2 regions of the Sphingopyxis indica genome follow, and region 1 is predicted to be linked to the other one. Evidence: riboswitches for the same ligand, from Rfam matches in the RefSeq annotation. Region 1 holds a riboswitch; the other holds the start of a gene.
What was found. Region 1 has a riboswitch for cobalamin ahead of metE (5-methyltetrahydropteroyltriglutamate--homocysteine S-methyltransferase). Riboswitches for the same ligand answer to the same signal wherever they lie in the genome.
Positions count from the first base shown of each region.

Region 2: another riboswitch for cobalamin. It lies ahead of KNJ79_RS12460 (TonB-dependent receptor plug domain-containing protein); the one in region 1 lies ahead of metE (5-methyltetrahydropteroyltriglutamate--homocysteine S-methyltransferase).

Region 1 covers NZ_CP076394.1:1,151,255-1,163,119, reverse strand. Annotated here, with positions in the region: gene KNJ79_RS05665 (SDR family NAD(P)-dependent oxidoreductase) at 1-208, opposite strand, end outside; gene KNJ79_RS05660 (TetR/AcrR family transcriptional regulator) at 280-975, opposite strand; gene KNJ79_RS05655 (AMP-binding protein) at 1,026-2,594, opposite strand; gene KNJ79_RS05650 (carboxylesterase/lipase family protein) at 2,591-4,231, opposite strand; gene KNJ79_RS05645 (TonB-dependent receptor) at 4,246-6,495, opposite strand; cobalamin riboswitch at 6,718-6,921, shown strand; gene metE (5-methyltetrahydropteroyltriglutamate--homocysteine S-methyltransferase) at 7,040-9,358, shown strand; gene KNJ79_RS05635 (acyl-CoA thioesterase) at 9,345-9,740, shown strand; gene KNJ79_RS05630 (Gfo/Idh/MocA family protein) at 9,742-10,914, opposite strand; gene KNJ79_RS05625 (c-type cytochrome) at 11,012-11,404, shown strand; gene KNJ79_RS05620 (sugar phosphate isomerase/epimerase family protein) at 11,422-11,865, shown strand, end outside.
Region 2 covers NZ_CP076394.1:2,622,671-2,634,535, forward strand. Annotated here, with positions in the region: gene KNJ79_RS12420 (TonB-dependent receptor) at 1-1,274, opposite strand, end outside; gene KNJ79_RS12425 (pectate lyase family protein) at 1,527-2,906, shown strand; gene KNJ79_RS12430 (cupin domain-containing protein) at 2,903-3,316, shown strand; gene KNJ79_RS12435 (alpha/beta hydrolase) at 3,313-4,287, shown strand; gene KNJ79_RS12440 (carboxylesterase/lipase family protein) at 4,394-5,839, opposite strand; gene KNJ79_RS12445 (sugar kinase) at 5,826-6,839, opposite strand; gene kduD (2-dehydro-3-deoxy-D-gluconate 5-dehydrogenase KduD) at 6,891-7,643, opposite strand; gene kduI (5-dehydro-4-deoxy-D-glucuronate isomerase) at 7,738-8,574, opposite strand; cobalamin riboswitch at 8,744-8,968, shown strand; gene KNJ79_RS12460 (TonB-dependent receptor plug domain-containing protein) at 9,148-11,082, shown strand; gene KNJ79_RS12465 (ABC transporter substrate-binding protein) at 11,093-11,865, shown strand, end outside.

The sequences.
Region 1 (11,865 bases):
AGGCGGCGGCAGGCATCGCCTCTCCGCCGGCATTGGCGATCTCGGCCGCGACGCATTCGGCCGCCTCGCCGTCGCGGTCGTTGACGACGACGCGCGCGCCGTGACGCGCGAGCATCAGCGCATGAGCCCGCCCGAGCCCGCCGCCCGCACCGGTCACGATTGCCACCCGCCCCGCCAGTTCCATCGTCTTGTCCCCTTCAGCTTTCATAATAACTCTCTTGTGAGTGAATTAAATGACCGGCGCGATGCGCGCCAACCGATCGCCCCTCTCCGGCTGCGTCAGTCCGCTCGTTCGCTCCGTCGCTGTTCGCAGATGTCGCGGAAGCCCGCGGCCATGAAGCGCGCCATGCGCGCCTTCACCGCTTCATAATCGTCCGACCGGCAAAGGCCGTGCGACAATTTGTCGATGCGCCCGGTGCGCGCGAGCGTCAGCATCAGCGCGCCGGTGACGAAATGATAGCCCCAGAAAATATCTTCCTCGTCCGCCTCCGGCAGTGCCTTTTTCAATATCCCGATCAGCCGCAGCACCACGGGATCGAAATATTTGTCCATGAATTCGGCGCCTTCGGGGCTGTTCGACGCCTGCGCACCGAAGGCGCCGTAATTCTTCCACCCCTCGCCGCCCTGAATATAGAGGTCAAGGTCGGTGTCGAGGAAGGCGTGGAGCGCCCCTTCGACCGTAGGGCTGTCGCCCGCGGCGCGATCATAATCGTCGAGCGCCTTCATCCGTTTTTCGATCGTGACGACGGCGCGGCGCGCGAACACCGCCTCGAACAAGGTCTTCTTGTCGTCGAAATAATAGTTGAGCAGCGTGTGATGGACGCCGACCTGCTTGGCGACATCCTTCAGCGTGACGCCGTAAAATCCATGTTTCGAAAACAGCTGCTCGGCGGTGTCGAGTATCTGTTCCATCGTTTCGGCGCGCTGTTCGGCTTTCGTCGGCCGCTTCGTCCGGGTCTTTGCGTTGGACGCCAATTCACTTCCCTTTCGCAGCCGTCGAAGTCGCCGTTGCAGTCTCGCGGGGACTACACCTGTCCATATTCGGCCCGCAATTGCATTTTGTCGATCTTGCCGGTCGCCGCGAGCGGCATCGCATCGACGCGTACCACCGCGTCGGGCATCCACCACGAGGCGATCCGCCCGGCGAGCGGCGCGAGCAGGTCTTCGTCGCTGACCGCGCCGCCATGGGTTTCGACGAGCAGGATCGGCCGCTCGCCCCATTTGGGGTCGGGCCGCCCGATCACCGCCGCGAGCGAGACTTGCGGGAGCGCCCCGACGAGCGCCTCGATCTCGGCCGGGTTGATCCATTCGCCGCCCGATTTGATCAGATCCTTGGCGCGGCCGGTGATGGTCAGATTGCCGCCGCTGTCGATCCGCGCGAGGTCGCCGGTGTCGAACCAGCCGTCGGCGTCGGTCGCGGGCTCGCTCTGCCCGAAATAGCGTTCGACGACGGTGCCGCCACGCACGCGCAAATGACCCTCGGCGCCGCGCTGTTCGGGCAGCGCGCGGCCCTCGGCATCGGTCAGGAGCAGGTCGATGCCGAGCGCGGGGCGCCCCGACAGCGACGCCTTTCGCTGCGGATCGCCGGGCAGCGCCGCAGTGCCGAGCGGCGACAATTCGGTCATCCCCCAGCTCGTCTGCACCTCGGCCCCCAGCCGCGTTTCGATCCGCTCCATCAGCGCGGGCGGCATCGACGAGCCGCCGACGAGGATGCGCTGGAGCGTCGGCACCTCGCCGCCCTCCGCCTCGAGATGTTCGACGAGGCCGAGCCACACCGTCGGCACCCCGGCGGCCGCGGTCACGCCCTCCGACCGGATCAGCCGCGCGAGGCTGGCGCCGTCATTGTGGCGACCGGGCAGGACGAGCTTCGCCCCCACCGCCGGCGCGGCGAAGGGCAGGCCCCAGGCGTTGGCGTGGAACATCGGCACCACCGCGAGGATCGCATCGCGGGGCGTCGGGCCGAGCACATCGGCCTGAAGCTGGCGCATCGTATGGAGATAGCAGCCGCGGTGGGTATAGGTGACGCCCTTCGGCGCGCCCGTGCTGCCCGAAGTGAAGCACAGGCCCGAGGGTGTGGTCTCGTCGAAGTCACCCCACTCGCACCCGCGCGGCGCGGCATCGACGAGCGGCGCAAAGGCGTCGGCGCCCGCTTCGCCCGCGTCGGTGTCGAGCAGCAGGATGCGCCGCAAGGCGGGGAGGTTCGCGCTCGCCTCGCGCGCCAGCGGCAGCAGGTCGGCGCTTGCGAGCAGAACGCGCGCTTCGGACTGTGCGAGCATCGCGCCGATCTGCGCGGCGGTGAGGCGCGGGTTGAGCGTGTGGCAGATCGCGCCCATGCCCATGATCCCGTACCATGCCTCGACATGGCCCTGCGTGTTCCACGCGAGCGTCGCGACGCGGTCGCCGCGGCCGATGCCGAGTTCGCGCAAGGCCCCCGACACGCCATGCGCGCGATCGTGGAGCGCGGCATAGGAAATGCGATGGACGCTCGCGCCCTCCCCGCCCGACACGACCTCGGCGTCGGGATGCCATTTGGCGGCGTGGGAGAGGAATTTGTCGAGCGTCAACCGGTAGGATTGCATCGATCCGTCGATCATTGGCATCCCTCGGCCTTTGGCGGCAGCGGCGGCGATGCCAGGCCGACGTTCCAGTTCCACGGCATGTCCCCGGCGGCGCGGCGGCGGCAGACCACCGCCTCGTGCAGCGCGGCGGTGCCGGGGAAGAGATTGTGCGCGGCTTTCGGTTCGTCGGCAAAGTGCATGAAGCCGCGGTCGTCGGCATAGTCGGGCCAGGCGGGCGCGTCGCTTGCCTGCGGCCGCCCGCTTTTCGCAAAGCTCGCCCAATAATCGCCGATGACGCGGATCAGTTTGCGCTCCGCGAGCGTGTCGGGGATTTTCGGCCACAGCTCGGGCGTCTTGCCCGTGGTGCCGAAGACATAGGGCAGCTCGGCGGCGTGGAAAGCGTGCAGCCCCCATTGCTCCATCGCCGGATAACCATGGTCGAAGATATAGAAATAGGCCGCCTGACCGAGCGCTGCCTGGTTCGAGGCGAGCCGTTCGGCGGTCCAGCCGTACATCGCGTCGCGCGTCGCGGCGAGCATCGAATCCTCGATTGTCTCCGCCGGATAGCGCGCGAGGAAGGCCTCGGCGAATTCGCCATAATTGGCGCGGATCGTCGCTTCATATTCGGCCGCATCGGCGGGCGGCTTCGGCAGCAGGAAGCGCAGCGAGCGGATCTCGCCGCTGTTGAAGCCGGCGAGGATCGGCACCGGCGCCTGCTCGCCGCGGTCGAAACTTTCGACGAGCTGGCGCGTGACGGTCTTGCCGTCGATCGCCGGGAAAGGGAAATAGCCCGCTTTCGCCGCGTCCTCGGCAATGGCTTCGGCGGGGAGCGCGCGAAGCGCGGCAAGATCGCTGGCGCCGAGCTTCGCGGCAAGCGCGGCGCCTTGCGCCTCGGCGGGAACCATGCCGTTGACCCTGTCGCGCAGCGCCGGCGCGGACACCATATAGCCGCTTTCGACAATCGCCTTGGCGAACAGGCCGCGCGCCGCGGGCGCCGCCATCAGATACATGACGCTGAGCGCGCCCGCCGATTCCCCCGCAATCGTGACATTCGCCGCATCGCCGCCGAAAGCGCCGATGTTGCGCTTCACCCATTGAAGCGCCGCGATCTGGTCGAGCAGGCCGTAATTGCCCGATACATGATCGGGCGATTCGGCGCTGAGCGCGGGATGCGCGAGCCAGCCGAACGCGCCGAGCCGATAGTTGATCGACACGACGATCATCCCGCGCTTCGCGAGCGCGCTGCCGTCATAGAGCGGATCACCGCCCGACCCGCTGACGAGCGCCCCGCCGTGAATCCACAGGAACACCGGCAGATCCTTCGCCCCCTCTGGCGCCCAGATATTGAGCGAGAGGCAATCCTCGCTCATCGCGGGCAGGTCCCAGCTGTAGATGCTCGCCGCGCGCGGCCCGGGCTGCATACACGCCGCGCCGAATTCGGTCGCGTCGCGCGTCCCCTGCCAGCTTGCCGCCGGCTGGGGCGGCGTCCAGCGCGCCGCGCCGACCGGCGGCGCGGCATAGGGTATGCCCTTGAAGCTGCGGATGCCGTCGACCTCCACGCCCGCAACCGAACCCGCCGGCGCGTCGACCACCGGCCGCTCCGCCGCCGAAGCGGCCCCGGAGAGCAGGGCCGCAGCGATGAGAGCAAAGGCGCGCAGACGAACGTTCATCATTGGTCGTCCCCCGATCAGAAGCGATAATCAGCGCGCACACCGACCGTCCGCGGGCGCATCCGGGCATAGCGCCCATCGAGGAACGCCTCCGGATGGACATAGGTGATCGAGGTGTCGTCAAAGAGATTTTCGACATAGGCGGTGAGGCTCACCGCGCCGAGCTTCGTCCCCGCGGTCAGGTTCACATTCGTCCAGGCGTCGGTGAAATCATAGGTCGGGCTGACCGCCGCCGGATTCCCCGGCACATTGGGGAACTGGTTGGGGAAGGAATCGGCGTGCGAGACATTGACCGCGCCAAAAGCCGATTTGCCGTCTCCGATTCCGAAGTCATAGCGCAGCGTCGCCGATCCCTGGAAGTGCGGCGAGGCGAGCCGCGTGCCGAGTTCGGCGCCCGAAATCGCCGCCTCGGAATCGGTCAGCTTGTTGACCTTCGCATTGTTCAGCGAGCCGTTGACCGACAGGCTGAGCCCCTCGACGGGCCGCGCGAGAAATTCGAATTCGACGCCATAGCTTTTCGCGCCGCCGATGTTGGTCGCGAACTGGATCGAGTCCGACACGCGGTTCGCCTGGACCTGAATGTCCTGCCAGTCGATATAATAGGCCGCGACATTGGCGGTCAGGTCGCCGCCGAGCCATCGCCCTTTCAGGCCGACCTCATAATTGGTGACGCTGTCCGACTTGGCGCCGTCGGGAATCACGAGGTCGTTGGGGTCGATCTGGCTGACCAGTCCGGCGCGCGCGTTGACGACGGGGGTGCGGAAACCCGTCGAGACCGTGGCATAGGTGGTCAGGCTCTCGCTCGGCTTCCACGATGCACTCGCTTTCCACGACAGGCGATCGTCGGACACTTTCAGCCCTTCGGCATAGGGGATCGGCGTCATGCCGCTGAACGGCGGGACAAAGCCGCCGCAGAGCGCGGTGAATTCTGTACAATAGGCGACGGTCAGATAGTTGCTGTTATAGCCGCCCCCGCGCGTGAAGCTCTGCACCTTGGTATTGCCGTAACGCAGGCCGCCGGTGACCCAGAATTTGTCGCTGAGATGCCAGGTCAATTCGCCGAAGCCGGCGATCTCGCTCTGGTCGGTATAGCTGTTGAAGCGCTGATAATATTCGTCGGGCAGCCCGACGATGCCATGCGCGTCGAGATAGTCCTGCGTCGAGCGATAGGCGAAGTCGACGGTGCGCCGCTTGTCGTAAAGGAAGAAACCCGCGACCCATTCGAACGGCCCGTCGCCGCGCGACACGAGCCGCGTTTCCTGCACGAACAGATCGTCATAGCCATAGGCGTCGAGCGCGAAGGGAAAGGCCTGACCATAGGTTCCCGCCAGGTCGACATAGAAGGACGCGTCATAGTCCGACAGCGTCGTCGAACTGATCAGCTCGGCGAAATCGAACTCGTAATTGACCGTGATATTATAGTTGGTGAGCTTGCCCTGGAACAGGTCGGGCCGGTCCGAATTGCGCACGAACTTGCCGAGATCGGGGTTGGTCAGCGACGAATCGGCGGGCTTGCTGTTCTCGTAGGAAACGAGCAGCTTGACCCGCATCCGGTCGCTCGGCTGCATCAGCAGCGCCGCGCGGCCGCCATAGGCTTCGAGGCTGTTCGAATCCTCGATGCCGGTGCCGATATTGTCGATCCAGCCGTCTTCGTTGCGATAATAGCCGGTCACGCGCAGCGCCACCGCGTCGGTCATAAGCGGCAGGTTGAGCATCGCATTGTAGCGCTGACGCAGCGAGCTCGATCCGGTGAGGCCGAGATCGACATTGGCCGACGCCTCGAAATCGTCGAGGTCGGGACTTTTGGTGATGATCCGCATCGCACCGGCGAGCGAGTTCGATCCGAACAGCGTCCCTTGCGGACCGCGCAGAAATTCGACGCGCTCGACATCGTAGAGGTTGGGATCGAGGATCGTCGAATTGCCGTTCGCCGAAATCGGCAGTTCGTCGACATAGATGGCGACCGCGCTCTGAAGGCCCGCGCTATAGCCGTTGGTGTTGATGCCGCGGCTGGTGAAATTGTTGAAATTCTGCGTCGGCCGGTTGACGACGATGCCCGGCGTATTCTGCGCGATCCCTTCATAGCCGACGATGCCCAGATCATCGAGATCGTCCTGATTGAAAGCAGTGACGCTGAGCGGCACGTCCTGCAGGCGGACGTCGCGCCGGGTGGCGGTGACGATGATTTCCTCGCGGTCTCCGCGCTCGCCGGCGGTGGCGGCCGCAGTGGCGTCGCCACCGGACTGCCCGTCGTCGGTCTGGGCCATTGCGGATGCGGGTAGTGCAAAAAGCGCGCCCGCCGCGGCGGACGCAAGAAGCTGAACCTTCATACAGACTCTCCCTCCGAACAGCGATCTTCGTCGCTGTCTCGACGCGCCTTATGCGGTCGATTCTCGCACGAGTCAATATTCACTATCTCGTGTGTGAATGTAATATGGAGCCGATATAAAGAATTCTTTATATCCCTATTGACAAGATATGCCCTCGGCCTATCCTGAAGCGGTCGAGGTTCTTCGCGTCGCCCCGTGCGCCGCGAAGCTAAGACGGGAAGCCGGTGGAAAGCCGGCGCTGCCCCCGCAACTGTAAGCGGTGAGCGGCGGTCGAAAAGCGTCACTGGTCCGCAAGGGGCCGGGAAGGCCAGACCGCCGCGGCGATCCGCGAGCCAGGAGACCTGCCTCGTCAGATACGTCCTCCGGCGGGGTGTCCGGTCAGGCCGCATGCATGGCTGCGCCCGACCCTTGCCTCGCGGGCGCATCGCGATGTGCATGTTCGTCCGGCTGTCGCCCTTGCCCCCTGCAAGGTGTTCGAACCATGACTGTCAGCGTTGCCACTTTGGGTTTTCCTCGCATCGGCCTGCGCCGCGAACTCAAATTCGCTCTCGAATCCTATTGGGCGGGCAAATCGGGCCTCGCAGAGCTGCGCGAGGCCGCCGCCGGGCTGCGCATCGCCAACTGGGCGCGGCAAAAGGCGCTGGGTGCCGACATATTACCGTCGAACGATTTCTCGCTCTACGACCATGTGCTCGATACCAGCGCGCTGATCGGCGCGGTCCCGGCGCGCTATGACTGGGACGGCGAGACGGTCGACAGCGACATCTATTTCGCCATGGCGCGCGGAACACAGGGCTCGCGCGTCGGGGGCTGCCGGCACGGCCGCGACGCGACCGCGCAGGAAATGACCAAATGGTTCGACACCAACTATCATTTCATGGTTCCCGAACTGACCGCCGGGCAGCGCTTCCGCATCGCCTCGACCAAGATTTTCGACGAGTTTGAGGAGGCGAAGGCGCTCGGCTATGCCACCCGTCCCGTCCTCCTCGGCCCGGTGAGCTATCTGATGCTGGCAAAGGGCAAGGCGGTCGAACCGCTTGCCCTGCTCCCCGCCCTGCTCGACGTCTATGCCGACATATTGGCGCGGCTGGCGAAGGCGGGGGCCGAATGGGTCCAGATCGACGAGCCCTGCCTCGTCCTCGACCTGACCGCCGGCCAGCGCACCGCGTTCGAGCGCGCCTATGCGCGTCTTGCCACCCGCGGCCCGCGCCTGATGCTCACCACCTATTTCGGCGGGCTCGGCGACAATCTCGATCTCGTCGCCGACCTGCCCGTGCACGGCGTCCATCTCGATCTGGTGCGCGCGCCCGGCCAGCTCGAAGCGGCACTCGCGCGGCTGGCGCCGCATATCCTCCTCTCGCTCGGCGTCATCGACGGCCGCAACGTCTGGCGCGCCAATCTTCCCGACCTCTATTGGCGGCTCAAGGACCTGGCGGCCGGGCGCGACCTCATCGTCGCGCCCTCCTGTTCGCTTCTCCATGTGCCCGTCGATCTCGCCTCCGAAACCGCGCTCGACCCCGAAATCGCCCAATGGCTGAGCTTCGCGGCGCAAAAGATCGAGGAACTGGCGGCGCTTGCCAAGGCGCTGAACGAGGGTGAGGACGCGAGTTTCAGCGCCTTCTCCGCCTCGCGCATCGCGGCGGTCGCGCGCCGGACCTCGCCCAAGATTCACGATCCCGATGTCGCCGCGCGTCTCGCCGCGCTCGACGAGACGGCGACGCGCCGCGAGACGCCCTTCGCCATGCGCCGCGAAGCGCAGCAAAAACGCCTCGCCCTGCCCGCCTACCCGGCCACGACGATCGGCTCCTTTCCGCAAACGGCCGACGTGCGAAAGGCGCGCGCCGCGCATATCCGGGGCGAGATCGACGATGCCGCCTACGCCCGATACCTGCGCACCGAAACCCGCGCCGCGGTCAAATGGCAGGAGGAAATCGGTCTCGATGTGCTCGTCCACGGCGAGTTCGAGCGCAACGACATGGTGCAATATTTCGGCGAGCAGCTTTCGGGCTTCGCTTTCACCCGCGGCGGCTGGGTGCAAAGCTACGGCTCGCGCTGCGTTCGCCCGCCGATCCTCTATGGCGACGTTTCGCGCCCCGCCCCGATGACGGTCGAGTGGTGGCGCTATGCGCAGGACCAGACCGATCGCCCGGTGAAGGGCATGTTGACGGGACCGGTCACCATCCTCAACTGGTCCTTCGTCCGCGACGATCAGCCGCGCGCGACGAGCTGCCGCCAGATTGCGCTCGCGATCCGCGACGAGGTGCGCGATCTCGAAACCGCGGGCGCGGCGATCATCCAGATCGACGAGGCGGCGCTTCGCGAAGGCTTGCCGCTGCGCCGCGACGAATGGCAGACCTATCTGGACTGGGCCGTCGAAGCCTTTCGCATCGCCTCGTCGGGGGTGCGCGACGACACGCAGATCCACACCCATATGTGCTATTCGGAATTCAACGACATCATCCGCGCAATCGGGAACATGGACGCCGACGTCATCTCGATCGAGACCGCCCGGTCGCAGATGGAACTGCTCGACGCCTTTGCGTCCTATGCCTATCCGAACGATGTCGGTCCGGGCGTCTATGACATTCACAGCCCGCGCATTCCGGCGACAAGCGAAATGACCGGCCTGCTTGACCTCGCCGGCCGCCATGTGCCGGCGGCGCAGCTCTGGGTGAACCCCGATTGCGGGCTCAAGACGCGCAAATGGGACGAGGTGCGCCCCGCGCTCGTCGCGATGGTCGCGGCGGCAAAGGCGATGCGCGCCCGCGAGATCGTGCGGGAGGCCTATGATGCAAAGTGACGCCATGCCGGATGACCAGCCCGCGGTCCGCGTCACCGCCATGCCCGCGAACGCCAATGTCTATGGCGATATTTTCGGCGGCTGGCTGATGGCTCAGATGGACCTCGCCGCCTCGTCGGTCGCGTCGCTCCACGCGCGCGGCCGGGCGGTCACCATCTCGGTGGAGGGCATGTCCTTCCACCGTCCCGTCTTCGTCGGCGACGAACTTTCGGTGTTCGGCCGGCTGGTCAAGGTCGGCCGCACCTCGATGCACGTCGAGGTCGAAACCTGGGCGCGCGACCGGCACTCCGAGGAAGGGCACAAGGTCACCCAGGCGGTCTTCGTCTTCGTCGCGGTCGGCCCCGACCGCCGGCCGCGCGCGGTGCCGGCGCTGCCGGACTAGGTCAGCCCCCACCCGGCGCGAGCGTCGTCCATTTCGCGTCGCCGGCGCTGTTTTCGACCATCGCCTCGACGAACGCCATCGTTCGCAGGCCGTCGCGCGCGCCGGGGAACCAGCCCGCGTCGCCGCGTGCGGGCGGGGCGGCGGCGCCCGCGCGCACCGCGCGGCCGAAACTGCGATAGAGGTTGGCGAACGCCTCGATATAGCCTTCGGGATGTCCCGCCGGCGTGCGCAACTGCGCCATGGTCGCAGGATCGAGGCCGGGGCCGCCGGCGCGGACGATCTCGGCCGGGCGGTCGAGCCAGCGCAGCGTCAGCGTGTTCGGTTCCATCTGCGACCAGTCGAGCCCGCCCCGCTCGCCATGGATGCGCAGGCGCAGTCCGTTTTCGTCGCCCGCCGCGATCTGGCTCGCCTTCAGCACGCCGCGCGCACCGCCTGCGAAACGCAGCAGCGCCGCGACATCGTCGTCGAGGCGGCGGCCGGGGACATGGATGGTGAGGTCGGCGCTCAGCGCGTCGACCGCCAGCCCCGACACATGCTCGGCAAGCTGAAAGGCGTGGGTGCCGATATCGCCGAGGCAGCCGCCGAGGCCCGCGCGTGCGGGATCGGTGCGCCATTCGGCCTGCTTGTTGCCGTCGCGGTCGATCGGGGCGCTCAGCCAGCCCTGCGAATATTCGACCTGCACCAGCCGGATCGCGCCGAAATCGCCGCGCGCGACGCGCAGACGCGCCTCCTCGATCAACGGATAGCCGCTATAGGTGAAGGCGAGACCATAGAGCTTGCCGCTGCGCCGCGCCGCGGCGTCGATAGCGCGCGCTTCGGCGAGGCTCATCGCCATCGGCTTTTCGCACAGGACATGAAAGCCGGCATCGAGCGCGGCGATCGACATCGGCGCGTGCAGATGGTTCGGGGTCACAATGGCGAGCGCCTGCATTCGCTGGTCCGCGGGCAGCGACGCTTCGCCGGCGAGCAGGGCATCGAAGGACGCATAAGCGCGCGCCGCATCGAGACCGAGCGCCTCGGCGCTGCGCCGGCTGCGTTCGGCATCGCCGCTGAACGCGCCGCACACCAATTCCCATTCGCCATCGAGCGCCGCAGCCATCCGGTGGACCGCTCCGATGAAGGCGCCCTCACCGCCGCCCGCCATTCCGTAGCGAAGTTTCGCCCGCGCTCCCATTCGTATTCTCCCGAGACATATTTCCGAAAAACGATTGCTTAACTCGATTCGCGATGGTTACATGTCTCGACCGGCTGTTGCCAGACAGGAGAGGATAATGAAATTTAGGGTCGTGCTGCCGGTAGTGGCAACACTTTTGGTTGCGCTAACATTTTTTGCGCCGCCAACAGCGCGTGCAGGTGCGGGTCAAAATGCCGGGGCGCAGGCCTTTGCCGCGTGCCGGGCCTGTCATACGCTCGAGGCCGGCGGCAAGAACGGCGTCGGGCCCAATCTCCACGGACTCTTCGGCCGCAAGGCGGCGTCGGCACCGGGCTTCAATTTCAGCCCCGCGCTCAAGGCCTCGAAAATCCAGTGGACCGACAAAACCCTCGATGCCTATCTGACTGCGCCGACCAAGCTGGTTCCGGGCACGCGCATGTTCGTGAGCGTCCCCGATCCCGCGCGGCGCGCCGCGCTGATCTCCTATCTCAAGACCGAAACGTCGAAATAATCGAAAGGGGCAGCGGCATGAAGGGACCGGCGATTTTCCTCGCGCAGTTCATGGGCGACGCGGCGCCGTTCGATACGCTGCCGTCGGCCGCGCGCTGGATGGCCGATGCGGGCTATGCCGGCGTCCAGATCCCGACGTGGGACAGCCGCTGCATCGACCTTCGCCAGGCCGCCGAAAGCCAGGATTATTGCGACGAGCTTGCCGGCACCTGCCGCGAGGCGGGGGTCGAGATCACCGAGCTGTCGACGCATTTGCAGGGCCAGCTCGTCGCGGTCCACCCCGCCTATGACGTGGCGTTCGACGGTTTCGCGCCCGAGGCGCTGCGCGGCAAGCCCGCCGAGCGCCAGGCGTGGGCGGTCGAGCAATTGCACCTCGCCGCGCGCGCGAGCCGGCGGCTCGGCCTCGACGCCCATGCGACTTTCTCGGGTGCGCTCGCCTGGCCCTATCTCTACCCATGGCCG
Region 2 (11,865 bases), 1.5 Mb from region 1:
TCGTAATGATAGCCGGTCGCGTCGGTGTCGTCGAAGGCCAGCGTCGTTTCGACCGGAATATCGGCCTTCGACTTCGAAAAGCCGCCGAGCAGGCCGAGCTTGAAAGTATCGGTCAGCCGCTGTTCGAGCCGCGCCGAAACCTGATAGAATTTGGTTTCGCTCTGGCGCGAATAGCGTTCGGTACGGACATAGGCATTGTCGAGATCGGCCGAGATCAGATTATTGTCGCCGTCGATCGTATAGTTCGACACATCGACGCCGGATTCGTTGCTGCGCAACAGCACTTCGCCCCAATATTCGTCGCGCGTTTCCTTGAACTGCGAATAAAGGCCGTCGATCGAGATTTTGGTGTTCTCGGTCGGTTCGAACTGAATCGAAGCGGTCGCGCCGAGCCTTTCGCGATCGTGGCGGACCAGACCATAGCGCGGGATGCGCGGGTGGAAGGCTTCGGCGACCGCAATGCATTCTTCGGACGGGTCATCGACGAAATCCGACCCGTCCAGACAGGTCACGCCATCGACGCTGCGGAACGGCGCCTGCGCCCAGCGCACGCTGTTGTTGCCAAGCTCGTCGGTCGTATATTCGGACCAGGCGACCGAGGCCGACACGCCGAATGTCTTGTCGGCATTGGTCCAGGCGACGAGCCCGGCAAGCCGCGGATCGACGTCCTTGGTCAGATCATTATAGCGCCCCTGCACCGACGCGACGGCGGTGAGCCCTTCCTTGCCGCCCAGCGGATTGCCGGTGTTGAGATCGACGACGGCGCCGAGCGAGCCTTCGTCGAGCGACGCCGACGCGGTCTTGTGGACGACGAGCGAGGTGAAGAGTTCGGAGGCAAAGACGTTGAAGTCGAATGCGCGGTCGCGGTTCGCCGATGCGCCGTCGGTCGAGGTGGCAAGCGTTTCCATGCCGTTCAGGCGAACGCGGGTGAACTGCGCGCCGAGGCCGCGGACGGTGATCGCGCGGCCTTCGCCGGCGTCGCGCTGGATCGAGATGCCGGGGATACGCTGCAGCGATTCGGCGAGGTTCTGATCGGGGAATTTGGCGATGTCCTCGGCAACGATCACGTCGACTGCGCCGATCGAATCGCGCTTCTGGTCGAGCGCCTTGTCGAGCGAGGCGCGGAAGCCGGTAACAACGATCTCGTCAGCGCTCACCGCGCCTTCATCGACCGCTTGCGCATAAGCCGGCGCCGCCGCCATCGCGACGAGCGACGCGCCGCACGCCAGCCTGATCCCGGCGCGAACGCCCCATGCGTGTGAAATAGCCATCATCATCCTCCCTTTTCGCAGCGCTTCCCCGCTCCTGGCAAGGAATGACACCGGTTACTTTGCTGGACGAACCGATATGAGCCATGGGGCTCGTCCAAAATGTCAGAGAGTTCGCGAGGAAGGCCGTCGGTTCAGCGACGGTCCGGGGCGCCCTCTCCCCCAATTCTTGTCTCGGCCGGTTTTGGTAACCGGTGTCAAAAGTGATTGAAGGATTGCGGCCTCTATGTCAAGACCCCTTTCGCAAGGAGAGTGAACATGCCCAAAATGCTATGGATTTCTGCCCTGATTCTCGCGGCTTCGTTGCCCGCGACTCCCGCCGCGGCGGCCGCGCCCGAGCTACTCGCCTTCCCCGGCGCGGTCGGATCGGCAGCGACGACTCCGGGCGGACGCGGGGGCAGGATCATCCGCGTGACGACGCTCGCTCCCGACGGTCCGGGCTCGTTGAAGGCGGCGATCGAGGCGAAAGGTCCGCGCATCATCGTGTTCGAAGTCGGCGGGGTCATCGACATGGGCCGCACCACGCTGACGATCACCGAGCCTTATCTGACGATCGCCGGCCAGACGGCGCCGGGTCCGGGCATCACACTGATCCGCACCGGAATCGACGTGAAGACGCACGATGTCGTGATGCGCCACCTGCGCGTCTATACCGGGGTCGACGGCCAGCCGAAGCGCAGCGGCTGGGAAGCCGACGCTTTCTCGACCGTCGCAGCGCATGACGTGATCGTCGACCATTGCACTTTTTTGTGGGCGATCGACGAGAATATGTCGGCGTCGGGGCCGCGCTTCGCGGGCAAGGATGTGACCGAATGGCGCCGGAACACGAGCCACGACATCACTTTCTCGAACAATCTCGCCGCCGAGGGACTCGCCGACGCGAGCCATCCGAAGGGCGAGCATAGCAAGGGCTCGCTCGTCCACGACAATACGACCGGCATCCTCTTCTACCGCAACATCTGGGCGCATAATGTCGAGCGCAGCCCGCTGGTGAAGGGCGGCGCGCAGGCAGCGCTGGTCAACAATCTGATTTATGACCCGCAGCACCGCGCGGTCCATTATAATCTGATGAACCTCGAATGGGTCGGCCATCCCTATGTCACGGGGCAGATCACCGCGGTCGGCAACGTCTTTCGCGGCGGCAACGACACCGACGAGGGGCTGCCCTTCCTGATGCTCGGCGGCGATGGCGACCTTCAATATTATGGCAAGGACAATATCGCGGTCGACCGGCACGGCAACGCGCTGCCCGAATTCGGGCGCTATGGCGAGACCCGCGCGCAGCTGATCCGCGCCGAGGCGCCGCTCGCCTCGCTCGACGGCCTGCAGATCCTGCCGTCGCGCGACGTCGAAACCTCGGTGCTCGCGACCGCCGGCGCCCGTCCCTGGGCGCGCGACGCCGAGGAGATTCGTATCCTCTTCTTCATCGCCGAGGGACGCGGCGACATCATCGACGATGAGAAGGAAGTCAGCGCCTATCCGAAGGTCGAGGCTCCGGTGCGCGCGCCCTTCGTCGAGAGCGAGTGGGATCTGGCAACGATGGAACCCAGATCGGGCCGCTATCCCGGCCAGACTGCACCGATGCCGCAGGAGCATCTGTCGGCGCGCGACCGCGATTCGCGCGGGGGCGTGAAATGAGCGCGCTCGTCGCCGCGCTGCTGCTCGCGGGCGCCGGGGCCGCGCCGCCGATGGTGGTGATCGACGAGGCCGACACGGTGCGCGAAGAGCCGCCGCCGCACGGCGCGATCGGCCTATCGACCGCGTGGCGGATCAGCGACAGCGTCCCCGCGCCGCGCAGCTTCGAATTTCGCAAGCGCGCGCTGCACGTCGGGGCGGAGATCGGTGTGCATCCCATCGCACACGACGAAATCTATTATGTCGTCTCGGGCACCGGCATCGTCCATTCGGACGGCGAGGAAAAGGCGCTGACGCCCGGCATGGCGGCGTGGCTCTATACGGGCGCGAAGGTCGGTATTCGCCAGACGGGAAGCGAGCCGCTGGTGCTGATCATCGCCTATCCCAACCCGCCGCAGGAGGAGCAGCCATGACGCTGGACCGCCGCCACCTGCTCGCCGCGGGGTTGGCGCTTCCCCTCGCCGGGCGCGCCGCACAGGCGGCAGTGCCGACCCGCCCCGCCGATGTGGCGCCGGACGCGAGCATCGCGCTGTGGCCCGAGGGTCATCTCGCCGTCCCGCCCGGCCTCGTCGAGCGCGTCGTCCAGCGCAGCGACGATGCACAGGCGAGCGACCGGATGCTCGAGCATATCACCCGGCCGCGGCTCGACATCTTCCGGCCGGCAAAACCTAATGGCGCGGCGGTCGTCCTCGCCCCCGGCGGCGGCTATCGCTATGTGGTGATCGACAAGGAGGGCTATGAGCTTGCGCGCTGGCTGGCGGCGCGCGGGGTCACCGCCTATGTCCTCTTCTATCGCTTGCCCGGCGACGGCTGGGCGGACCGCGCCGACGTGCCGCTCGCCGACGCGCAGCGCGCGATGCGGCTGGTACGCAGCCGGGCGGCGGTCGATGGCATCGACCCGGAGCGCGTCGCTTTCGGTGGCTTTTCAGCGGGCGGCCATGTCGCGACGAGCCTGCTCACGCGGTTCGATGCGCAGGTTTACGCCCCCGTCGACGCCGCCGATACGCTTTCGGCGCGTCCCGATGCGCTTGCCGGCATCTATCCGGTGGTGTCGATGGACGCCGCGATCGCTCACCCCGGAAGCCGCGGCAATCTGCTCGGCCCCGAACCGAGCGCCGCGGCCGAAGCGCTGCATTCGCCCGAACGGCGGGTGCGCCGGGACATGCCGCCGCTCTGGCTGCTCCATGCCGAAGACGACAGCGTCGTGCCGGTCGCGAACAGCGTCCGGCTGCGCGCGGCGGCGCGTGCGATCGGCAACCCGTGCGAGTGCCATTTCTTCGAGCGCGGCGAACATGGGTTCGGGTTGATGAAGGCGGCGGGCCTGCCGGTCGCGATCTGGCCCGAGCTGCTGTGGAACTGGCTCGATTCCCACCAAATCGTTTAAACTCTCGTCATTGCGAGGAGCCGAAGGCGACGCGGCAATCCAGGGACGGCACAAACCCGCTCTGGATTGCTTCCCCCGGCTTTCGCCGGGGTCGCAATGACGCGCTTCAGGTCCCCGGCTGGATATAGGGCACCCGCGCGAACAGCTCGCGCTCCCAGCGGCGCGGGTCGCTCGCCACGCGGCTTTGCGTATCGAAGATCATCGTCTCGCGCCGCTCCAGCGTATAGGCGGGCCACCCCGGATCGCCGGTGCGTGCGAAGCGGACATAGGCGTCCATCACGGTATCGCTCATCGCGCGCTGCGCCGGAGTGGAATCGGGCATCGTGCCGAAGCTGAGGCCGATGTCGTCGGTGTGCTTCGCCTGTTCGAAATCGAGCTGATAGACGAAGGCGGGCGCGCCGGCGCGGGCGCGTGCCTCGGCCTCCTCCACCTGCCCGCGCCAGCTGCGCGCGGCGGTGACGATGCGGTGGAACAGCTCGAGCGGCGGGACGTCGGGATAGCGCGCGCGGAACTCGGCGACGACCCATTCGGGATGGATGTCGATCCGCATCTCGGGCGCGATCCGCGCCGCCAGATTGCCGAAATCGAGCCCCGCGAGCGCCTTGCCATCGGGGGCGTAGAAAGCACGCGTCTCCATCACCGTATTGCCGAGCATCATCGGGATGCCGAGCGACTGCGGCGCGGCGTCGGGCCAGAAGGGGTGCCGCGTCAGATGCACCATGTCGAGCACCGGTCCCATATAGACACCGCCGCCGAGGTAGGGATCGGGGGCGGACAGCGCGGCGATCAGCCGCTCGACGGGTGCAGTCGCGGGATCGACGCCGTCGCCGAGCTGCGCGAGGAACGCCTCGGCGCGCGCGGTCGCGTGGAGCGGCCCCGAGGCGGTAACCTGTTGGCCGCTCATCGTGATCGCCTTGTGGAATAGCCCCTTTGCCTCCGGCATCGCCATCAAGGTCGCGATCTTCGCGCCGCCGCCCGACTGGCCGAAGACGGTGACATTGCCGGGATCACCGCCGAAGGCCGCGATATGCCGTTGAACCCATTGCAACGCCGCGATCAGGTCGAGCTGCCCGGCGTTGCCGCTGTCCGGAAAGCGCGGGTCGAGGCGTGCGAGATAGAGGTAGCCGAGCGCGTTGAGCCGGTGGTTCACCGTGACCACGACGACATCGCCGCGCACCGCCAGATGCGCGCCGTCGTTGACCGGATCGGTGACACTGCCCGCCGAATAGGCGCCGCCGTGGATATAGACCATCACCGGGCGCGGTTCGGCGGCCTCGGCGGGCGCCCATATGTTCAGATAGAGACAATCCTCCGACTGCGGCCGGTAGCGGTCGCCGCGCTGCGGACAGACGGGACCGAAGCGGCCGCCGGGGCCCGGCATCGCGTCGTCCGCCGCCATCGCCGGCGCCTGAAAGCGGGTGGCGGTGGCGTAGCGTATGCCCTTCCACGCCTTCACCGGCCGCTCGGCGCCCTGGGCCCACAAAGGGGCTGCGGCGAGCGCGAGACCGCCGGCGAGGACGGTGCGGCGGCCGATCGCGTCAGCGCCGGACATCGAGCCCGCCGCCGTGAAAGGCGTCGATGTCGGCCCGGGTAAAGCGGCTCGCGTCGCCCGGCAGCGAATGTTTGAGGCAGGTGAGCGCGAGGCCCGTTTCGGCCATCGCGCGCGCATCGCCGCCCGCGAGATGCGCGTGGAGCACCCCCGCAGCAAAGGCGTCGCCCGCGCCGATCCGATCGACGATGCCGGTGACGTCGACCTCGCCGGTCTGGTGACCGCGCTCGCGCAGATCGACCCGCGCCGCTATGCGATGATGGTCGGCGGTCAGCGTATGGCGCGCCGTCGATGCGATCAGCTGGAGCTGGGGAAAGGCCGCGAAGCCGGCTTCGGCGGCTTCGCGGCGCCGGTCTTCGCCGTCGCCGCTGAACGTCTGTCCAAGCACAAGCGACAGGTCGCGGTGGTTGCCGAACAGGATGTCGGCGAGGCCGATCAGCCCGGACAGCACGGCGCGCGGGTCGCTGTCCCATGCCTCCCACAGCATCGCCCGGTAATTGCCGTCGAAACTGACTGGGACGCCAAGCCGCTTTGCCGCACGGGCCGCGGCGAGCGCCGCTTCGGCCGAGCGCAGCCCGAGCGCCGGGGTGATTCCCGAAAGATGCAACAGCCGCGCACCGGCGAGCAGGGAGTCGAAGTCATAGTCGCCGGGGCCTGTCGCCGCGAAGCTCGATCCCGCGCGGTCATAGACGATCTCCGACGCGCGCAGTCCGGCGCCGACGCTGAGGAAATACAGCCCCATGCGCCCCGGCCCGGTCGTGACGGCGGCGCAGTCGACGCCCGCGCCGCGCACCGCCGCCACTGCGCCGCGACCCAGCGCATTGTCCGGAACCTTGCTCACCATCGCGCAGTCGTGCCCCAGATGCGCGAGCCCGACCGCGACATTGGCCTCGGCGCCGCCGACGTGCAGCTTGAGCGATGGCGACTGCATCAGCAATTCATTGCCCGGCGCGGTCAGCCGGATCAGCAGTTCGCCGAAGAAAACCAGTCTGCCTTGCGCCATCCCCGCCTCCGTTCGCCCGCGACCGCAAGCTTCTTTTCCACTGTCTCGATGCTAACGCGCCAGCCAGCCGCCGTCGACGGCGAGAATATGCCCCTGCACATAGTCCGACGCCTGCGAGGCCAGAAAGACCGCAGCGCCGCCGATGTCTGCCGGGTCGCCCCAGCGGCCTGCCGGGATGCGTTCCATGATCTGCCGGTTGCGCGTCTCGTCGGCCTGCAGCGCGGCGGTGTTGTTCGTCGCGATATAGCCGGGCGCGATCGCGTTGACCTGCACCCCCTTCGCCGCCCATTCGTTCGCGAGCAGCTTGGTGAGCCCGCCGACCCCCGATTTCGACGCGGTATAGCTGGGCACGCGGATGCCGCCCTGAAAGGTCAGCATCGAGGCGATGTTGATGATCTTGCCCGAACCCCGTTCGATCATATGGCGGCCGACCGCCTGGCAGAGAAAGAAGAGCGTCTTCAAATTGGTGTCGATCACCGCGTCCCAATCGTCCTCGGTGAAATCGACCGCATCGGCGCGGCGGATGATACCGGCGTTGTTGACCAGGATGTCGATGCGCCCGAAGCGGCCGAGCACCGCATCGACGAGCGGCTGGACCGCGGCAACGCTCGACAGGTCGGCGGCGAAATTTTCGGCCTTGCGCCCGAGCGCGCGCGCCTTCTCCACCGTCTCGGTCGCGGGCGAGCGGCCCGCGGCGGCGATGTCGGCGCCCGCCTCGGCAAGCGCGAGCGCGATTCCCTGCCCGATGCCGGTGTTGGCGCCGGTGACCAGCGCGACTTTTCCTGTGAGGTCGAACAATTGCATCCTCTCCACTCCCTCGTCATGCCGGACTTGCTCCGGCATCCATGTCTTCGGCGCCGCCTGGACCCCGGATCAAGTCCGGGGTGACGAGGGAAGGTTATTTCAGCTGGCAGATGTCGAGGACATTCATGTCGGTATAGTCGAGATTCTCGCCGCCCATCGCCCAGATGAAGGCATATTTCTTGGTCCCCGATCCCATGTGGATCGACCAGGGCGGGCTGATTACCGCTTCCTCGTTGGCGATCACGATGTGCCGCATCGAATCGGGTTCGCCCATATAGTGAAAGACGCGGTCGCTTTCTTCGGGCAGGTCGAAATAGAGATAGATTTCGCTGCGCCGGTCGTGGAGATGCGGCGGCATCGTGTTCCATACGCTCCCCTCTTCGAGCACGGTGAGCCCGAGCAGCAGTTGCGCGCTTTCGCAGACGCCGGGGATGACGAGCTGATAGATAGTGCGCTGGTTCGAATTGGCGAGGTCGCCGCGCGCGAGCGGGTTCGCCTGATCGAGCGTGATATGCTTGATCGGGCAGACCTTGTGCGCGGGCAGCGACGCCAGATAGAAGCGCGCACCGTCGCCTTCGAACGCGACATCTTTCGACCCCATCGGAATGTAGAGACATTCCTTGTTCTTCATCTCGAAGCGCCGGCCGTCGACGGTGATCGCCCCGGGGCCGCCGATGTTCACCGCCGCCATCTCGCGCCGCTCGAGAAAAGGATGCCCCGCCGCTGATGCGGGCTCGCTCTGCTCGGGGAGCTTGAGCGCTCCGCCCTTCGGCACCGCGCCGCCGATGACGAAGCGTTCGTTGTGCGAATAGTTGAGGGTGATCTTGCCATCCACGAACATGCCCGAAACGAGATAGCGGTCGCGCAGATCGTCGTTGTCGACGCAGTCCATCATGTCGGGATGGGTGGCGTGATAGGTCTTGGCGAACATGGCATCCTCGCTTTTCGATTGGAATAAGCTGCCTCGATACAGAGCATGGTAACCGGTGTCAATCATCGAAGGGCGGCAGGCGGCTGCCGGGACCGCGGTAGCGGTCGGACGCAAAAGCCGATTGCACCGGACCGCCATTTCGCTATGGGCGGCGGCGCGGGGGTTTGCCCCCCGCAAGATCGCGCCGGTGCCCCGCAAGGGGCTTAAAAGGGAACGCGGTGAGATCGACCGGCAACGGGCGATCGAATCCGCGGCTGTCCCTGCAACTGTAAGCGGAGAGCGCGATGCACCGTTCCGGCCCCGCCGGAACAGCCACTGGGATGAATATCCCGGGAAGGCGTGCATCGAGCGACGACCCGCGAGCCAGGAGACCTGCCGGCGTGGGTCGCTCAATGCTCGGGTCCAGGGAATGGCCAGGGCACGGAGGTTTCCGTCGAGCGACGACCAGGCGGCCGGAGCCGCCTCGGCGCGGGGGATGCGGGCGACGACGCCAGCCTTGCTTCACCGCACCGGTCGATCGCCCCGCGCGCATCGGCAGGCTCCAGCCTTCGTTGCCGGCGTGCGGAGCCTTTTATGTTCAGACATTCGCTTGTTTCCTCGGTCGCGCTGATCGCCGCGACCCCTGCCCTTGCCCAGACGCCCGACACGTCGCCGGACGCGCCGGGCGACCAGATCGTCGTCACCGCCTCGCGCTCGGGCGAAGGCGTGCGCGCGGGTCAGCTCGGCGCGTCGGTGACGGTGCTCGACGCCGAAGCGCTCGAAACGCGACAGACGCGGATCGTTTCCGACGTGCTGCGCGACGTCCCGGGCGTCGCGGTGAACCGCTCGGGCGGGGTCGGCGGGCTGACCCAGATCCGCATCCGCGGCAGCGAGAGCAATCATGTGCTCGTGCTGATCGACGGGATCGAAGTGTCCGATCCCTATCAGGGCGAATATGATTTCGGCACGCTGATCGCCGATCCGGCCGCGCGGATCGAGGTGCTGCGCGGGCAGCAAAGCTCGCTCTACGGCTCCGACGCGATCGGCGGGGTGATCAACTATATCACTCTGTCGGGCCACGAAGCGCCGGGCTATGCGGCGCGGATCGAGGGCGGCAGCTTCGGCACGATCAGCGGCGGCGCGCGCGCCGCCGGCGCGTCGGGCGACTTCGACTATGCGCTGTCGGCGAGCTATTATGGCACGCAGGGCTATGCGACCGCCCGCGGCGGCACGCGCGACATCGGTTCGGACAGCGTCGGCGCCACCGCCAAGCTGAACTGGACGCCCAGCGATGCATTCAAGCTCAGCGGCGTTCTGCGCTACAGCTATACCGACGCCGAAACCAATCAGACCGACAATGACCCTGCGAGCCCCGCGTTCGGCTTCATCATCGACAGCCCCGGCGTTCATTCGCGCAACGAGGCCTTCTACGGCTTGCTCTCGGCCCAGTTCAGTGCCCTCGACGGACGCTGGGTGAGCACATTGTCGGGGCAGTTCGCCGATACGACGCGCAAGAGTTTCACGCCCGCGGGACTCGACTATGGCGACAAGGGGCAGCGCTACAAGGGCAGCTTCACCTCGAGCCTAAGCCTCGGCACCGAAGCCGTGACCCATCGCCTGACCGGCGCGGTCGATGTCGAGCGCGAGAATTTCCAGAATATCACGCCCTCGGCCTTCGCCTTTCAGGGCAAGCGCCACACCGACAATGTCGGCTTCGTCGGCCAATATGAATTGCTCGCGGGAGACCTCTCGCTCGGCGCGTCGGTGCGTTACGACGACAATGACCGCTTCGACGATGCGACGACGTGGCGCCTGCAGGGCAGCTATCGCCTGCCCACCGGCACGCGGCTGCGCGCCGCCTATGGCACCGGTGTGAAGAATCCGGGCTATTTCGAACTCTATGGCTATTCGGACGGGCGCTACATCGGCAATCCGGACCTGAAGCCCGAAAAATCGAAGGGGTGGGAAGCCGGGATCGAGCAGAGCTTTGGCACGGACGAGTGGGGGACGATCGGCGCGACATATTTCGATGCCAAGCTGACCGACGAGATTTTCACCGACTATCCAGCGCCCGACTATGTCGCGACCCCCGCCAACCGCACGACCGACAGCAAGCAGCACGGGATCGAGGCCTTTGCCAGCGCGCGGCCGATTCCGCAGATCCGCTTCGATCTCGCCTATACGTGGCTGAAGTCGGAGGAAAATGGCGTGCGCGAAGTGCGGCGTCCGCGCCATATGGGCAGCCTCAACACGACGATCTTCAGCGCCGACCAGCGCTTCTCGGGAACGCTGACCCTGCGCTACAACGGGGCAATGACCGACGCGGCCTATATCGATCCGAGTTATGTTCCGATCACGGTGACGCTGCGCGACTATGTGCTCGTCAATCTCGGCGCCGATTATCGCCTGTCGCCGCGCGTCGCACTGTTCGGGCGCGTCGAGAATCTGCTCGACACCGACTATGAGGAAATCTTCTCCTATCGCGGCGCCGGCCGCGCCGCCTATGGCGGCGTGCGGGTCAATTTCTGATGGCCGGTCGGTGAACAGGCGCCCGCTCCTTCTCGCCCTGTCGCTGCTTGGCGGCGCGGGCGCGTTGTGGGCGGCGACGGGGACGGGACGGCCGGCAACGGCGCCCGCCACCCCGCAGCGCATCGTGTCGATCAACCTGTGCACCGACCAGCTCGTCCTCGCGCTCGCCGATCGGCGCCAGATCGCGGGACTGACGATCAACGCCGCCGACCCCGGCATGTCGGCCGAAGCCGCGCGCGCGCGCGGCCTGCCGATCCTGCGCAATTCGGCCGAGCAGATATTGGCGATCGACCCCGATCTGATCGTCGGTATGCCGGCGACCGGCAGCCCGGCGCTCGCCGCGCTGCCCCATGAAAATCACCGGCTGCTCGATGTCGCCATCGCGAACGGTCCCGCGCAGATTTACGCGACGATCCGCCAGACGGCGGCGGCGGTCGGCCACCCTGCGCGCGGCGAATCGCTCGTCGCGCAGATGGAAAGCGACCTCGCCGCCCTGCCCCGCCCCGGGCGCGGGCGCGTCGCGGCCTATTATCAGCGGCGCGGTTATATGACCGGCGCGGGAACGCTGGTCGATGCGATGATGCGGCGGCTTGGCCTCGTCAATCTGGCGACGAAGCTCGGCAAGCCGCCCTTGTCGCAGGTCAGCCTCGAGGAAATGGTCGCGGCGCAGCCCGATTTCCTGATCGTCGAGCGCGCGACCGACCGGATTGACGACCAGGGCAGCGAAATGCTGCACCATCCCGCGCTCGCCGGCATCCCGCGCATCGGTGTCGCGCAGGCGTC